DNA from 2 places in the Mesorhizobium sp. P3_B5 genome. Region 2 is predicted to be linked to the other one. Evidence: predicted binding sites of a transcription regulator. Region 2 holds the regulator's gene; the other holds the start of a gene.

Region 1 (7,843 bases), on a different contig from region 2:
CGGCGCCTGGCTGGTGCGGCGCATGCGGCCGGAAATCTTTTATCCCTTCACCTATGCGACGGTTGCGGTCGTCGCGGTCAAACTGCTGTGGGATGGCATCGCCGGGCTGTTCTAGAGGGAACGGCAGCCTTGCGGGCTGCCGTCATGGCGAGCCTTAGGCGGCGGACGGTACCAGCCGCCGTGTTCCGCCGAATGCCAAGGTAGCGCCGGCCGCGACGACCAGCACCATGCCGGCGAGAACGCCGATGTCATGCGCGGTCGGCTTCAGCACCATGTCGGCGACGATCACCAGCATCACCGCATAGTCGAAGCGCGCGGCGCTCATCATGCGCTGACCAATGGCGAGAACGGCGGGCGTTATGCCATCCTTGGCGATCATGGCGCCCATCCGCTCGCCGGTCGGTTTGAAGATGAACATGCCGATCGAGAAGGTCGTGGCATAGCCGGCGAGACCGATCAGGATCCACAGGTCGGTGAAGCCAACCCAGAAGCTGCACATGACGAGCCCGAAGAGCAGCGTCAGCATCGACATCGGTGCAAAGAAATGGCCGCCCAACTGTCCGCTGGCGCGCATCGCCTGCAACTTGTCCTCGATGTTGCCGGCGCGCTCAGCCATCACTCCGAGCAGGAACAGGACGAAACCGCCACCGACCCACAGGGTCGCCGAAACGATGTGCAAAAACTTGACGATCGAGTACCAGTCCATGGTTCTCTCCTTTGATTTTTTGATTGCGGGCGACGCTGGGGTTGCGCTGCCTGGGTTCGAGGAGCGGGCGTTTAGCGCGGCGCGTGTTTCGCAACGATGTCGCGTGGGCAGCCGGTTTGTTTCGGCGTTCAGCAAGCGTGGCCGAAATGGCAGGGAGTGTGTGAGGGTCCTGACGCGATTCCGGGCACCGGAGCAGCTGTGCTGTTCCGGCACAGAAGGGTGGCGCTCGATCGAAAAATATCCGCTCCGTTAAGGCTTCATTAAGCTTTACGGGCGTTTACTACGTTCATCCAGTTATCTGGATTCTTACCGAGTGGTTGGAGCCACTTCGTTTGACGCCTCCCTGTTAAACTCCTGAGAGCCGCCTTATCCGCGGCTCTTTTTTTGTTCGCTTTTCCGGGGTCGTCCGGCACCGGCCGCGCCGTTAACCGTTTGTTAAACATGTGCTTGCCTTCACCGGTGACGAAGCGCATTTTCAAGCTTCAGTCATTTAGGGTGCAGGCGGGACGGCGATGAAGCCGAATCAGCCAGCGGGTAGCAGGGGCGTCTCCAATGAACGAGCCTTCGAAGGGCGTTGCGAAAACCATTAAACTGGCGGAACGTCGGGTTTTCTCCCAATCCTTCAAGCCGCTCTACCAGGAGGGTATGGGCCTGGTCGAGCAAGCGGCAGAATATCTCGACGGCAAGGGCCGGGCCGAGGCGAAGAAGCTCTCCAGGCTAGCGGCAACGCTCTATGCCGCCGAATCGATGCGGCTGACCACACGGCTGATGCAAGTCGCCTCCTGGCTGCTTTTGCAGCGGGCCGCGAACTCCGGCGAGATGACCCGCGACCAGGTTGCTTCCGAAAAATCCAAGGTGCGTCTCGACACCGCTTCCGCGCATGATGAAGCGGCCGGCTGGAGCGAACTGCCCAAGGATTTCCTTGACCTCGTCACCCGCTCGTTGCGGCTGCAGGCGCTGGTGCGCCGCATGGACGAGGAAATCTACGGCGGCACGATGGTCGACACGCCGCCAATGGGCCGCCGCGCCAATCCGGTTTCCGACCAGATCACGCTGCTCAACACGGCTTTCGCCCGCGGCTGACAGCCTGCTTATGATTCTACTCTGACGGCCATCTGACGCGGTTTTCTGCGCTTCCGATGCTCACGTACTTATGTACGTTCCGCTTCGGTTTTCGAAAACCGCGCCATCTGTCTCCTCAGAGCGAATTCTCAAACAGCCTGTTCGTTGTTTCTGGTTTGTTCACATTTCGCTGGCATCGCTGTCCGCCGGAGGTAAAGTCGGCGTATGGGGGAAGCGATTCGCATCATCGGCATCGATCCGGGGCTCAGACGCACCGGCTGGGGCATCGTCGAGAGCCTCGGCAACTCCTTGCGCTTCATCGCCTCCGGCACCGTGCGGTCCGACGACAAAGCGGCGCTGGCGACGCGGCTGTGCCAACTGCATGACGGGCTCGCCGACATCCTGCAGCAGGCCATGCCGCACGAAGCGGCGGTCGAACAGACCTTCGTCAACAAGGACGCGGTGGCGACGCTGAAGCTCGGCCAGGCACGCGGCATTGCCATGCTGGTGCCGGCGCGAGCTGGACTTCTGGTTGCCGAGTATGCGCCCAACGCTGTCAAGAAGGCGGTGATCGGCGTCGGCCATGGCGACAAGAAGCAGATCCATATGATGGTGAAGGTGCTGCTGCCAAAAGCCATTTTCGACACCGAGCATGCGGCCGATGCGCTGGCCATCGCCATCTGCCACGCGCACCACCGGCAGAGCGTCGCCTACAGGATGGCGGCGCTGGCATGAGGGATCGCTCATGATCGGCAAGCTCAAAGGCACGCTGGACGAGATCGACGAGGATTTCTGCCTCGTCGACGTGCATGGCGTCGGCTATGTCGCCTACTGCTCGGCGCGCACGCTGGCGGCGTTGCCGGCGCCCGGCGAGGCGGTGGTGCTGTTCATCGAGACCTATGTGCGCGAGGACATGCTGCGGCTCTATGGCTTCCAGTCCGTGCTGGAGCGCGAGTGGTTTCGGTTGCTGATGAGCAATGTGCAAGGCGTCGGCGCCAAGGTGGCGCTGGCCATTCTGTCGACGTTGGCGCCTGCCGATCTCGCCAATGCGATCGCGCTGCGCGACATCGCCATGGTCAGCCGTGCGCCTGGCGTCGGCAAGAAGGTGGCGGAACGCATCGTCACCGAATTGAAGAACAAGGCGCCGGCCTATGCCGGTTCTGCCTCCGGCACCATCGGCCTGAAGCAGGAACTCGGCGAAGGCGTCGCACCGGCGCCGATCACCGATGCCGTCTCGGCGCTGGTCAATCTCGGCTATTCGCGCGACACGGCAGCCAATGCGGTGGCGGCAGCGCTGAAGACCGCCGGCGAGGATGCGGACGCCTCGAAGCTGATCCGTTTCGGGCTGAAGGAACTGGCGCGGTGAGGCGTTGCTTGTCCCGTCCTCTGCCCTGTGCGAGGAAGGCGGCATGAGCCTTTCGCCCCGTCTCATTGCGCCCGACAAACGCGGCGAGGATGCCGAGCAGACCTTGCGGCCGCAGACGCTTGCCGATTTCGTCGGCCAGGCGGCGGTGCGGGCCAATCTCAAGGTTTTCATCGAGGCGGCCAAGGGCCGCGGCGAGGCGCTCGACCATGTGCTGTTCGTCGGGCCACCCGGCCTCGGCAAGACGACACTGGCGCAGATCATGGCGCGCGAACTCGGCGTCAATTTCCGCTCGACCTCCGGCCCAGTCATCGCCAAGGCCGGCGATCTGGCGGCGCTGCTGACCAATCTCGAAGACCGCGACGTGCTGTTCATCGACGAGATCCACCGGCTCAATCCTGCCGTAGAAGAGATCCTCTATCCCGCAATGGAGGATTTCCAACTCGATCTGATCATCGGCGAAGGGCCGGCGGCGCGCTCTGTCAAGATCGATCTCGCCCGTTTTACCCTGGTTGCCGCGACCACGCGGCTCGGGCTGTTGACCAACCCGCTGCGAGATCGTTTCGGCATTCCGGTGCGGCTCAATTTCTATTCGGTCGAGGAACTGGAGCAGATCGTGCGGCGCGGCGCCCGCATCCTGCAAATGCCGCTCGGTGACGATGGCGCGCTGGAGATCGCGCGGCGCGCCCGCGGCACGCCGCGCATCGCCGGCCGGCTGCTGCGCCGCGTGCGCGATTTCGCCAGCGTCGCCGGTGACGGCCATGTCGACCGCCAGATCGCCGACGAGGCGCTCACGCGGCTGGAGGTCGATGCGCTTGGCCTCGACGCGCTCGACCGCCGCTATCTGTCGATGATTGCCCGCAACTTCGGCGGCGGACCGGTCGGCATCGAGACCATCGCCGCCGGCCTGTCCGAGCCGCGCGACGCCATCGAGGACATTATCGAGCCCTATCTGATCCAGCAGGGGTTTATCCAGCGCACGCCGCGCGGCCGCGTGCTGACCGCCAATGCCTGGCGGCATCTCGGCCTCGACGCGCCGAAGGATCTGGCGCAGCAGCAGATCAGCCTGTTCCAGGAAGAGTAACCAATATTTCTGCCGCCGGCTTCGGTCCTGCGCAAAATCTCCTAACCTTCGCCGGCTTGCCGGCGCATTGCTTGGTTTTAACGAGCTTGGCGGTGTCGGTGCGGATTGCGCCAATCAAGTGCCGGAGTTGAGCAATGATCACCAGACGCGGGTTCCTGAAAATCGTCGGGGGTTCGTTCCTGTCGGTCGCTTCGCTCAGCGCCTATGCGGTCGGCATCGAGCCCATGCTTCTGACGCACGTGAAGCGCTATGCATTGACGCCGCCGCACTGGCCTGCCGGGTTGAAGCTGCGCATTGTCGCGCTGGCCGACATCCACGCCTGCCGGCCCTGGATGACACCCGAGCGGATCGCTTCGCTGGTCGAGCGGGCCAATGCGCTGCAGCCAGACCTGATCGTTCTGCTCGGTGACTACATTTCGGGTATGCCGCTGGTGACGGACCAGGTGGAAGCGCCCCAATGGGCCTCCGCCCTGTCGGGCCTCAAGGCTCCGCTCGGCGCGCTGTCGATCCTCGGCAATCACGACTGGTGGTGGGATGTTGCCGCCCAGCAAGCGGGAGTCGGGCCGACAGTGGCGCGCAAGGCGCTGGAGAACGTTGGCATTCCCGTGCTGGAAAACGACGCCGTGCGGCTGGAGAAGGACGGGCAAGGCTTCTGGATCGCCGGGCTTGCGGATCAACTCGCCTTGCGACCGGGCAAAGGGCGCAGCGCATTCGAGGGCCTGGACGACCTCGACGGTACGCTGGCGAAGGTGAGCGACCACGCGCCGATTATCCTGCTAGCGCATGAGCCGGACATATTTCCGAACGTGCCATGGCGGGTTTCGCTGACGCTCTCCGGCCATACCCATGGCGGCCAAGTACGGCTGTTCGGCTATTCGCCGGTGGTGCCGTCCCGCTTCGGCAACCGCTTTGCCTACGGCCATGTCGTCGAGCACGACCGCCATCTCATCGTTTCCGGCGGGCTCGGCTTCAGCATCATGCCGGTGCGCTTTGGAATGCGCCCGGAAATCCTGCAGATCGATCTCGGTTCCGCCTTAAACGCTTAGTGAAGGGACTTGATCGCGTCCATCACGTTCGGTTCGGCTTTGTCGCTGTTGAAAGCGTCGACGATGCCGAAGGCGCCGCCGTAGCTCCATACCGACCACGAGAAGCCATGCGCTTCGGCGCGGGCGACCATATCCTTGACATAGGCAGCCCGGTACTCGGCCGGCATCACATAGGCATTGCCATATTCCTGGCGGATCATGCCGAACTCGCCCAGCGTGATGTTTTCCGGCTTGATGCCGTTGGCCCTTGCCCAGGCTTCAACCAAGGTGAACGGCGCGCCCATCGCCGCGAGCAGCTTTTCTTTCGTATCCAGGCTGGCCACCTGCTCGTCGAGATAGGCGAGCAGGCCGCCCCGCCGCGACCAAGGTGCCTCGGCCTTGATCCTGGCGCGGATGGTGTCGAGCGTCACGTCGAGCTGGGCGCGCGGCACCGCTGTCAGCGGATAGGGCAGGCCGGTCACATAGGGAATGAAATCGCCGGCCCAGGTCGCGCCTTGATGGGTGAGCAGGAACGGATCGTAGGAGTGGAAGGTCCAGATGACGTTGTCGTCGGGGATCGTTTTCGGATCGATCTTCGTCAGCGACGCCGCGTTGGAATAGCAGGCGCCGGTTAGGATCAGCGTCAGCCGGGTGGCCGAAGCACGCGCCGCTGCGAACAGTTTTTTCTGCCGATCCGGCCACAGGCTGGTGCCGTCGCTGTCGCAGTCGACGATCGGCTCGTTCATCGGTTCGAAGGCGACTTTCGTGGGATCCTCTGCGGCCAGCGTGTGGGCCATATTGCGGATCATCTCGACATAGGCGTCGAAGGTTTGCGGGTCGTCCATCACCTCGCCCATACCGACCTTGCGGCTGGCGCCGGACGGGATCAGGTGCATGTCGACGATCACCTTCAGCCCCGCACGGTTGATCATGCGTACCGAGTCCAGCACGCTGGCATAGAGGTCGTCGCGCAGTGCCGGCGTCTGGTCGGACAGGAAGGGCGACGGGTCGACTGGCATGCGCAGGAAATCGAAGCCAGCGTCTTTCAGCGCCTTGAGGTCGTTCTCGCTGATAAACTTGCGCCATTCCGGATAGGGCAGGATGGCGCCCGGGTCGCTCCATTTGTCCTCGCTTGGCCAGGTCGTCCACTGGTCGAGATTGAGGCCGCGCTTCATCGAAAAGCTCGCGGCGTGGCCCGGCATGACCAGGCCGGCCAGTATAAGCAGTGCCGCCGTCAAGGTCTTGATCATCGTCGTCAACAGTGCCATCGGGTTGCTGCGCCACCACAAGCAGGTGCCTTGTCAGGGCCAAAAAGGAAAGCGCAATGGACGATCATGGTGAATCGGCAGCGCTCTCGGCCGGTCTTTCCGGCGCGCTGACGGCGTTCGGCCACCGGCTGATGGCGCGGGTCTACTATGCCGACACCGATTTCTCCGGCGTCGTCTACCACGCGCGCTATCTCGAATTCTTCGAGCGCGGCCGTTCCGACTATCTCCGGCTTACCGGCGTCCACCACACAGAGCTTGCCGAGGGCAAGCATGGCGAGAAGATCGTCTGGGTGGTGCGGCGCATGGAGATCGATTTCCGCGGACCCGCCCGCATCGATGACATTTTGACCGTCGACACCCGCACCGAGGAGATTTCCGGCGCCCGCATCTTCATGGCCCAGCAGTTGAAGCGTGGTGACGAAGTGCTGGTCGAGGCGCGCGTCGAGGCGGCGATCATCGGTGAGAACGGCAGGCCAAGACGTTTCCCCAGGGAATGGGTGGCAGCATTTCTGCCCAAGCCAAGCGCTTAGAAATCGCTTCTATCGACATTTCCGGCAATCGAGCGAGGCGAAGTAGACCCTTTGCCTGGCGGCGAGGCGCGGCAATGCGCCGCGCCTTATTTCCTAACCCATCCTTAACCATAACGGTTCATGAAGAGATTGGTGAAGATTGGAAGAATCCAAGCGCCTTCCTTTCACCAATATTTGCCCTGAAAAGGCCGCCAACGCTGCATTTTGGGGTTATTCCGCGAGCCTCGCGCGAACGGACCACAAGGGATGCCCAGGGGCCAGCCGCCAGCCATGCCCGGAAAATCTTTAAGGACGTAATCATGGAAAACATCGCACTCGCCGAACCGGGCGCGCAATTGTCGATTTGGGCGCTGTTCATGCAGGCCAGCTGGGTGGTCAAGCTGGTGATGATCGGCCTGCTCGGCGCTTCGATCTGGACCTGGGCGATTGTCGTCGACAAGCTCGTCGCCTACGCCCGCATGCGGCTCGCGCTCAACCGTTTCGAGCAGGTGTTCTGGTCGGGACAGTCGCTGGAAGAGCTTTACCGCACGCTCGCCGACCGCAAGACCGCCGGCATGGGCGCGATTTTCGTCGCCGCCATGCGCGAATGGAAGAAGAGCTTCGAGAAGGGCGCCAAATCGCCGCTCGGCCTGCAGACGCGCATCGACAAGGCGATGGATCTGGCGCTGACCCGCGAGATGGAGAAGCTGGAAGGGCGTCTCGGCTTCCTCGCCACGGTCGGCGCGGCCGCGCCGTTCATCGGTCTGTTCGGCACCGTCATCGGCATCATGACGTCGTTCCAGGCGATCGCCGGATCGAAGAACAC
Region 2 (7,843 bases):
GCATCAGGCTGGTCGAAAAGACCGGCGGCAAGTCGGGCGACTACAAGGCAGGTCAATAATGGCACTGGTGCCGGTTGCAGAGGCGCTGGAGCGCCTGCTGGAGGGCGCGCAGCCGACGGGCAGCGAAAGCGTCGCGCTGCTGGACGCGGCCGACCGGGTGCTGGCGGAGCCGGTCGTTGCACTGCGCACCCAGCCGCCCTTCAACGCTTCCGCCATGGACGGCTATGCCGCGCGGGCGGTGGATGCCGGTTCAGTTCCGGCGCGGCTTTCGGTGATCGGCGTTGCGCCCGCCGGGCGCGGCTTTGACGGCATTGTCGGCCCGAAGCAGGCGGTGCGTATCTTCACCGGCGCGCCTTTGCCTGAAGGCGCCGACACCATCGTCATCCAGGAAAATGTCCGGGATCTCGGTGACGGCGGCATCGAAGTCACCGAACCGACGGCGGCGGAACGCAACATTCGCCGGCTCGGCCTCGATTTTTCCAAGGGCGATGTCCTGCTGGAAAAGGGCCGCCTGCTCGATCCGGCAGCGTTGTCGCTGGCGGCATCGGCCAACCATCCAACGGTCAGCGTGGTCAAACGGCCGCTTGTCGCCATCATCGCCACCGGCGACGAGTTGCTGCCACCGGGCAGCACGCTCGGTCCCGACCAGATCATTTCGTCCAATGCCTATGGCGTCGCCGCCGCCGCCCAGTCGGTCGGCGCCCGCGCGCTCGACCTCGGCATTGCGGCCGACCGCAAGGACGCCATCGCGGCGCTGGTGAAAAAGGCGGTCGCGGCGGGCGTAGACGTCATCGTTACGCTGGGCGGCGCCTCGGTCGGCGACCACGACCTCGTCCATGACGTGCTGACCGGCGAAGGCATGACGCTCGATTTCTGGAAGATCGCCATGCGCCCGGGCAAGCCGCTGATGTTTGGGCGGCTGGGCGACATCAGGTGCATCGGCCTGCCCGGCAATCCGGTGGCGAGCCTGGTCTGCTCGCAGCTGTTCCTGAAGCCGCTGCTGGCGCGGCTCGGCGGCCGCAGCCATCGCCAGGATATACGCGACGCAAAACTTGGCGCCGCGATGCCGGCCAACGATCTCAGGCAGGACTATGTGCGGGCCGTCGTCAGGGAAGACGCAGGTGCGCTGGTGGCGACGCCGTTCGGCATCCAGGATTCCTCGATGCTGCGAATGCTGGCCGACGCCAACGGGCTGATCGTGCGCGAACCGTTCGCCCCTGCCGCCGCTGTGGGCGCCACCTGCAGCGTGCTGATGCTGCGCTGAGCTTCTCTACTCCGCGATCAAGGTCCGGGTCAGAGGATGGTCCGGATCGACCAAACCGTCGATGATGTTGAAATGATGCCGGTCAGGCTCGACCACCGAGCTGGTCGCGGCACCGAGGCCGGTCCAGATATTGGCCAGCAGCGCACTCTGGCGCAGGAACTCGGCGCGCTCGCCACCGCCGACCCAACAGGTCAGGCGGGCCTTGTGCATCGGCCGCAGCAGCGCCGGGCTTTCCGTCAGCGCCTCGGCCTCTTCGATCGCCAGCGTCTGGTTCATGCCGGTGCGCATGATCGGGCGCAGATCGTGCACACCCGAGATCGATACGACATGGCGAATGCGCCGCGCGACATCGACCGCCAGAGGCGTGGTTGTCGTCACCATCCGGCTGGCCAGATGGCCGCCGGCGGAATGCCCGGTCAACATCAACGGCCCTTCGACCAGCGCCGCCGCCTTGCCGATCGCCGCGCCGACTTCGCTGGCGATGCCGCCGATGCGTATGTCGGGGCAGAGCGTGTAGGACGGCATTGCCACCGCATAGCCGTGACCGACAGCGCCATTGGCGAGGTGCGACCAGGTACTCTTGTCGAACGTCATCCAGTAGCCGCCATGGATGAACACAACGAGCCCCCTGGGCGCGGCATTGGGTAAGAAGAGATCGAGTCGGTTGCGTGAGTTATCGCCGTAGACAATGTCGAGCTGCGCCCTGCCCTTGGCCGAAAGAGCGTCGCGAAAGGCCTGCGCAGGCTCGTCCCATGCCGCGGGCCAGCGGTCGCTGCCGGCGATGTTGGCGCCGTTGGCATAGGCGTTGTCCCAATCGGCAATGTGATGTTCGAGCACTGGCGCCCTCCCCCTGGCGATGTGGCTTTTGCAACGTAGCAATGAGCATGGCGCGGGGCGCCGTCAATGCTTCGAGGCGAAAACCTTTAGGCTTGAAACAATTTTCGGCAGATGCGATGTTGCCTGTCCAGGCAACGCACGCCATGGTCACAAAGCAGGTGGGGACACAGCCGCGAAATGCTTGGACCGACAGCCCATACCGACACATTTACCCGCGACAATCTTCCGCCGCAGGAGCAATGGCCAAACTTCCTGCTCGACGGCTTTGCCTATCCCGATTTTCTCAATGCCGGGGTCGAACTGACCGACAGGCTGGTCGAAAAAGGCCTTGGCGACCATACCGCGCTGATCGGCAATGGCCGCCGCCGCACCTACAAGGAACTGTCCGACTGGACGAACCGTCTGGCGCACGCGCTGGTCGAGAATTTTGGCGTCAGGCCGGGCAACCGGGTGCTGATCCGCTCGGCCAACAATCCGGCCATGGTCGCCTGCTGGCTGGCCGCCACCAAGGCGGGTGCGGTCGTCGTCAACACCATGCCGATGCTGCGCGCCGGCGAGTTGGCCAAGATCGTCGACAAGGCGGAGATAACCCTGGCGCTGTGCGATGTCAGGCTGATGGACGAGATGGCGGCTTGCGCCAGGGACAGCCAGTTCCTGAAGCAGGTCGTGGGCTTCGACGGCACCGCCAACCATGATGCCGAACTCGATCGCGCGGCGCTCGACAAGCCGGTCGTTTTTGCCGCGGTGAAGACCGGCCGCGACGACGTCGCCCTGCTCGGCTTCACCTCCGGCACGACCGGCGTGCCGAAAGCGACGATGCATTTTCACCGCGACCTGCTGATCATCGCCGACGCCTATGCGCGCGAAATCCTCGAGGTGACGCCGGACGATATCTTTGTCGGCTCACCGCCGCTCGCCTTCACCTTCGGCCTTGGCGGGCTCGCCATCTTCCCGCTGCGCTTCGGCGCCGCCGCGACCTTGCTCGAACAGGCGACGCCGCCCAACATGGTCAACATCATCGAGACCTACAGGGCGACCATCTCGTTCACCGCGCCGACCGCCTATCGGGCGATGCTGAAGGCGATGGATGAAGGCGCCGACCTGTCGTCGCTGCGCGTCGCCGTTTCGGCCGGCGAGACGTTGCCGGCGCCGGTTTTCGAGGAATGGACGCAGAAGACCGGCAAGCCGATCCTCGACGGCATCGGCGCCACCGAAATGCTGCACATCTTCATCTCCAACCGTTTTGGTGACATGAAACCGGCTTCAACCGGAAAACCCGTTGGCGGTTATGAGGCGCGCATCGTCGACGACGAGATGCGCGAGGTGCCGCGCGGCACGACAGGCAGGTTGGCGGTGCGCGGCCCCACAGGTTGCCGCTACATGGCCGATATCAGGCAGAAGGAGTATGTCCGCGACGGCTGGAACCTCACCGGCGACACCTTTCTGCAGGATGAAGACGGTTTCTTCCACTTTGCTGCCCGCTCCGACGACATGATCGTCAGCGCCGGGTACAACATTGCCGGGCCGGAGGTCGAGGCGGCGCTGCTTTCGCATGCCGACGTCGCCGAATGCGCGGTGATCGGCGCCGAAGATATCGAACGCGGCCAGATCGTCGAAGCCCATATCGTGCTGGTGCAAGGCGTCTCAGCAAACCAGGAAACCGTCAAACGCCTGCAGGACCACGTCAAGGCAACGATCGCGCCTTACAAATACCCGCGCTCGGTGAAATTCGTCGACGCCTTGCCCAAGACGCAGACCGGCAAGATCCAGCGCTTCCGGCTGCGCGCGCCGAAAGGCGTTTGATACCAGCGCTCCCGATCAGGTGACAGCCGTCTTGACGGCGAAGCGCGCGTCCTTCCAGGCGCCGCTGCGCAGGATGTCTTCGAGCACCTCGACCGCCTGCCAGACATCGGCATAACCGACATAGAGCGGGGTGAAGCCGAAGCGCATGGTCGAGGGCGCGCGGAAATCGCCGATCACGCCACGCTCGATCAGCGCCCGCATGATCTGGTAGCCATGCTCGTGCGCGAACGAAATCTGGCTGCCGCGTTTATTGCCGTCGCGGGTGCTTTCCAGCGTCAGCCCGTAAGCGCTGCACTTGGCCTCGACGAGTTCGATGAACAGGTCGGCCAGCGCAATGCTCTTGCTTCGCACCGCCGTCATGTCGACATCGCTCCAGATGTCGAGCGCGCCCTTCAGCGTGCGCATCGACAGCACCGGTTGCGTGCCGCACAGAAAGCGGCGGATGCCAATGCCGGCGGCATAGCCCGGCTCGAAGGCGAAGGGCCTTGCATGGCCCCACCAGCCGGTGAGCGGCTGCTGGATGTCGGCCAGATGGCGCTCGGCCGCATAGATGAAGGCAGGGGCGCCCGGGCCGCCATTCAGGTATTTGTAGGTGCAGCCGACAGCGAAGTCGGCGTTTGCCTTGTCCAGTTCGACTGGCATCGCACCGGCGGTGTGGCAGAGATCCCAGACGATCAGCGCACCGGCATCCTGAGCCTTGCGCGTCAGCGCCGGCATGTCGCGCAGCTCGCCCGACTTGTAGTTGACGTGGTTGACCAGCACCACGGAGGTGCGTTCGTCGATCAGCTCTTCGATATCAGGCGCGTCGAAACCCGAAAGGCGCAGCTGAGTGTTCTTTCGCGTCGAGACCACGCCTTCGGCCATGTAGAGGTCGGTCGGAAAACTGTCACCCTCGGCGACGATGACCGGCCGCTCCGGCCGCATGGCCATCGCGGCGTGCAGCAGCTTGTAAATGTTGACCGAGGTCGTGTCACAGACCACCGTCTGGCCGGCGGCGGCGCCGATCAGGCGCCCAAGCTGGTCACCGAGCTCGAGCGGCATGTCGAACCAGCCGGCCGTGTTCCAGGCGCGGATCAGGTCATGCGCCCATTCCTCGGTCGCCGCCTTGCGCAACTCGTCGAAAGCGGCATGCGAGGCAGCCCCCAGCGAATTGCCGTCGAGATAGATCACTCCTTGCGGCAGCACAAAGCGGTCGCGCATGGCGCGCAGCGGATCCGCGGCATCCATCGCCTCGATGGCCGCCAGATCGGGAATTCCTGTCATGGTTTGTCTGCTCCCCCAACATTCGACGCAACGCCGGAACGACGGCATCCATCGGTCACCAGCGCTTTTCCACCACCTGGCATCGCGCGGCAAGGTTCCACCGATGACAAGCTGTCCGACCAGGTGCTGAAAATCAGGAGCCAAACCTGCCCAAGGTTGGCGTTTTGACTTCGTTTCGTTCACGGTGCATTAACCAAATCGCCCCGTCGATATGGCTGCAATTGCCCGCCATCTTTGCCGACTGACGGCCGATTCCAATGCCGCCTTTTGGGAACCCAGAGGCGGCAAACGGAAGCAGAATCAAGGCGATGAGGCGCGAACCGGTGAAAGCGCGGCGGTGCCGTTGGCGCGGCGGTATCGTTTCCAGAGCCCTAACATATTCATTAAACTTTAAACGGTTGCGGAACACAACTGGAACAGATAGTGTTTGTTCTGTGTTTGTTTTTCTGATTCTGGTTCGAAATCTCTGGTTCGAAACCCTTGGGGGCCGCCATGCTGACGCGCAAGCAACATGAACTTCTGATGTTCATCCATGAGCGACTGAAGGAGAGCGGCATTCCGCCGTCGTTCGACGAGATGAAGGAAGCGCTGGACCTTGCCTCCAAGTCAGGCATTCACCGGCTGATCACGGCGCTGGAAGAACGCGGCTTCATTCGCCGGCTACCCAACCGTGCCCGCGCCCTGGAAGTGCTGCGGCTGCCGGACTCGATCGCGCCCGGCCTCAACGCAGCGCGCAAATTCTCGCCGAGCGTTATCCAGGGCAGTCTTGGACAAGGCGGCCTCGGGCGGCAAATCAAGCCAGCGCCTTCGCGCATGCCTTCGGCCGGCAATGACGACGATGTGGTCGCCGCCGTGTCGATCCCGGTGATGGGACGCATTGCCGCCGGTGTGCCGATCGACGCCATCCAGCACCAGACGCATTCGATCTCGGTGCCACCGGACATGATCATGGGCGGCGAACACTATGCACTGGAGGTGAAGGGCGATTCGATGATCGAGGCCGGCATTTTCGACGGCGACACGGTCATCATCCGCAACGCCGATACCGCCAGCCCGGGCGAGATCATCGTGGCGCTGGTCGATGACGAGGAAGCGACGCTGAAGCGGTTCCGCCGCAAGGGCGCCTCGATCGCGCTCGAGGCCGCCAATCCGGCCTATGAGACCCGCATTTTCGGCCCGGACCGGGTCAAGGTGCAAGGCAAGTTGGTCGGGCTGATCCGCCGTTACTGAGCCGGCTTGACGGCTGATTTTTCGGGCTTCTTGTAGGGCGGTAGCCCCCTCGCTTCGCGAGAGAATTTTCGTTGGACGTGCCAGGGGCGGTATGGCTTGTCGACGGCAAAGTCGATCTCTGCCGGCCTGGTCGCCGATTGCGGATCGAAGAAGATGGCTGCGCTGCCCGAACGGGCAAGTTGTCGTTTGTTGACGACAAGGACCAGCGGATCGCGGCAAGGGTCATAGGCGGTGGCGTCGTCGATGACAATCAGGGTCGCGAAAGAGCAGGCTTTCCACGCGTTCTTGCGGTCTTCGACATAGGCGACGATCGCGCCGGAGGGATGCCGTGCAAGGCACAGCCCGGCTTTGCAATAGAAGGGCGAGCCTGGCGGCAATTCGGTCGGGTCGGCAATATCGAATTGTTCGCTGCTGTTGTCGAACGTCTCGGGCTCGACGATGGTTTCGGACTTTAGGGCGCGCTTCCAGTTGTCGGTCGTGAATTCGTTCGAACGCGCCCGGTTGAGGGCCAGCTCACCGCCGCCAATCGGCAGCGCAACCAGATGGGCGTCCTCGGAAATCAGCACGTCGGGCGTGCGTGTGTCGGAAATCGTCAGCAGGCCTGCGAGTGCAAATGGCAGTGCTGCCAGCCGAAGCCATGTCGTCGCCATGGTGGCGATGATCAGCGCGATGGTCGTCAGAAACACCGATTTGAGCGAGATCAACCCGACCGCATCGATCGGCGAGCGCTCCGAAATCCATGCCGACAGGGCGATCATCGCCGTCAGCCCCTTGCCCATCAAATACAGTGGTATTCCATCGGCGCCAAACGGCATCGCAAGGGCGCTGATCACGGCCAAAAGCATGACGACGGAGACGATCGGCATGATGGCCAGATTGGCGAACAGGCTGAGCGGCGACACACGCTGGAAATGCCATATGGCGAACAGCGCGGTGGCGCTGCCGGCGATGATCGAGGTCATGGCCAGACCGCCTGTCGCCAGCAGGAATTTTCGACTGAGGAAGGCTGGCAGTGAGCGCCGAGGCGGTGGTGACGTTGCCTTGCCCTCGCGGTAGTCGGACCAACCGGCATAGGCGCCGACCAGCGCCGCGGTGGCGGCGAAGGACATCTGGAAACTCGGGCCGACGACTTCGTGCGGCGACACCAGGATGACGGCGATGGCTGAGATCGCCAGATTGCGCATGGTGAGTGCTGCCCGATCGAACAGCACGGCGATCAGCATCACCGCCAGCATGATGAAGCTGCGTTCGGCTGCAACCACGACGCCTGAAATGACGAGATAGGCAGCGATGGAAATGAGCGCGGCAGCCGCGGCATATTTCTTGACCGGCCGGTGTGAGGAAAAATCCGGAAACAGGGCAAAGGCGCCGCGCAGCAGCGCCATGATGGTGCCGGCGACCAAGGCCATGTGAAGGCCGGAAATGGAGATGATGTGATAGATGCCG

What was found. Region 2 encodes LexA, which represses DNA repair genes until DNA is damaged. Its sites were predicted from a motif close to TGTTCNNNNTGTGTTCNG; they were not measured.
Region 1: a site for LexA is predicted at 1,935-1,952, ahead of ruvC (crossover junction endodeoxyribonuclease RuvC). Genes of this name have one in related genera too.

The regions. Positions count from the first base shown of each region.
Region 1 covers NZ_JBFUGR010000022.1:9,606-17,448, forward strand. The annotation lists gene AC1DVW_RS28250 (sulfite exporter TauE/SafE family protein) at 1-115, shown strand, start outside; gene AC1DVW_RS28255 (DUF2269 family protein) at 155-706, opposite strand; gene rcdA (protease adaptor protein RcdA) at 1,259-1,789, shown strand; gene ruvC (crossover junction endodeoxyribonuclease RuvC) at 1,994-2,503, shown strand; gene ruvA (Holliday junction branch migration protein RuvA) at 2,514-3,134, shown strand; gene ruvB (Holliday junction branch migration DNA helicase RuvB) at 3,178-4,215, shown strand; gene AC1DVW_RS28280 (metallophosphoesterase) at 4,350-5,261, shown strand; gene AC1DVW_RS28285 (glycoside hydrolase family 5 protein) at 5,258-6,508, opposite strand; gene ybgC (tol-pal system-associated acyl-CoA thioesterase) at 6,565-7,038, shown strand; gene tolQ (protein TolQ) at 7,338-7,843, shown strand, end outside.
Region 2 covers NZ_JBFUGR010000005.1:432,550-440,392, reverse strand. The annotation lists gene moaC (cyclic pyranopterin monophosphate synthase MoaC) at 1-59, shown strand, start outside; gene AC1DVW_RS16385 (molybdopterin molybdotransferase MoeA) at 59-1,264, shown strand; gene AC1DVW_RS16380 (alpha/beta hydrolase) at 1,271-2,101, opposite strand; gene AC1DVW_RS16375 (AMP-binding protein) at 2,279-3,904, shown strand; gene kynU (kynureninase) at 3,920-5,167, opposite strand; gene lexA (transcriptional repressor LexA) at 5,660-6,397, shown strand; gene AC1DVW_RS16360 (ComEC/Rec2 family competence protein) at 6,391-7,843, opposite strand, start outside.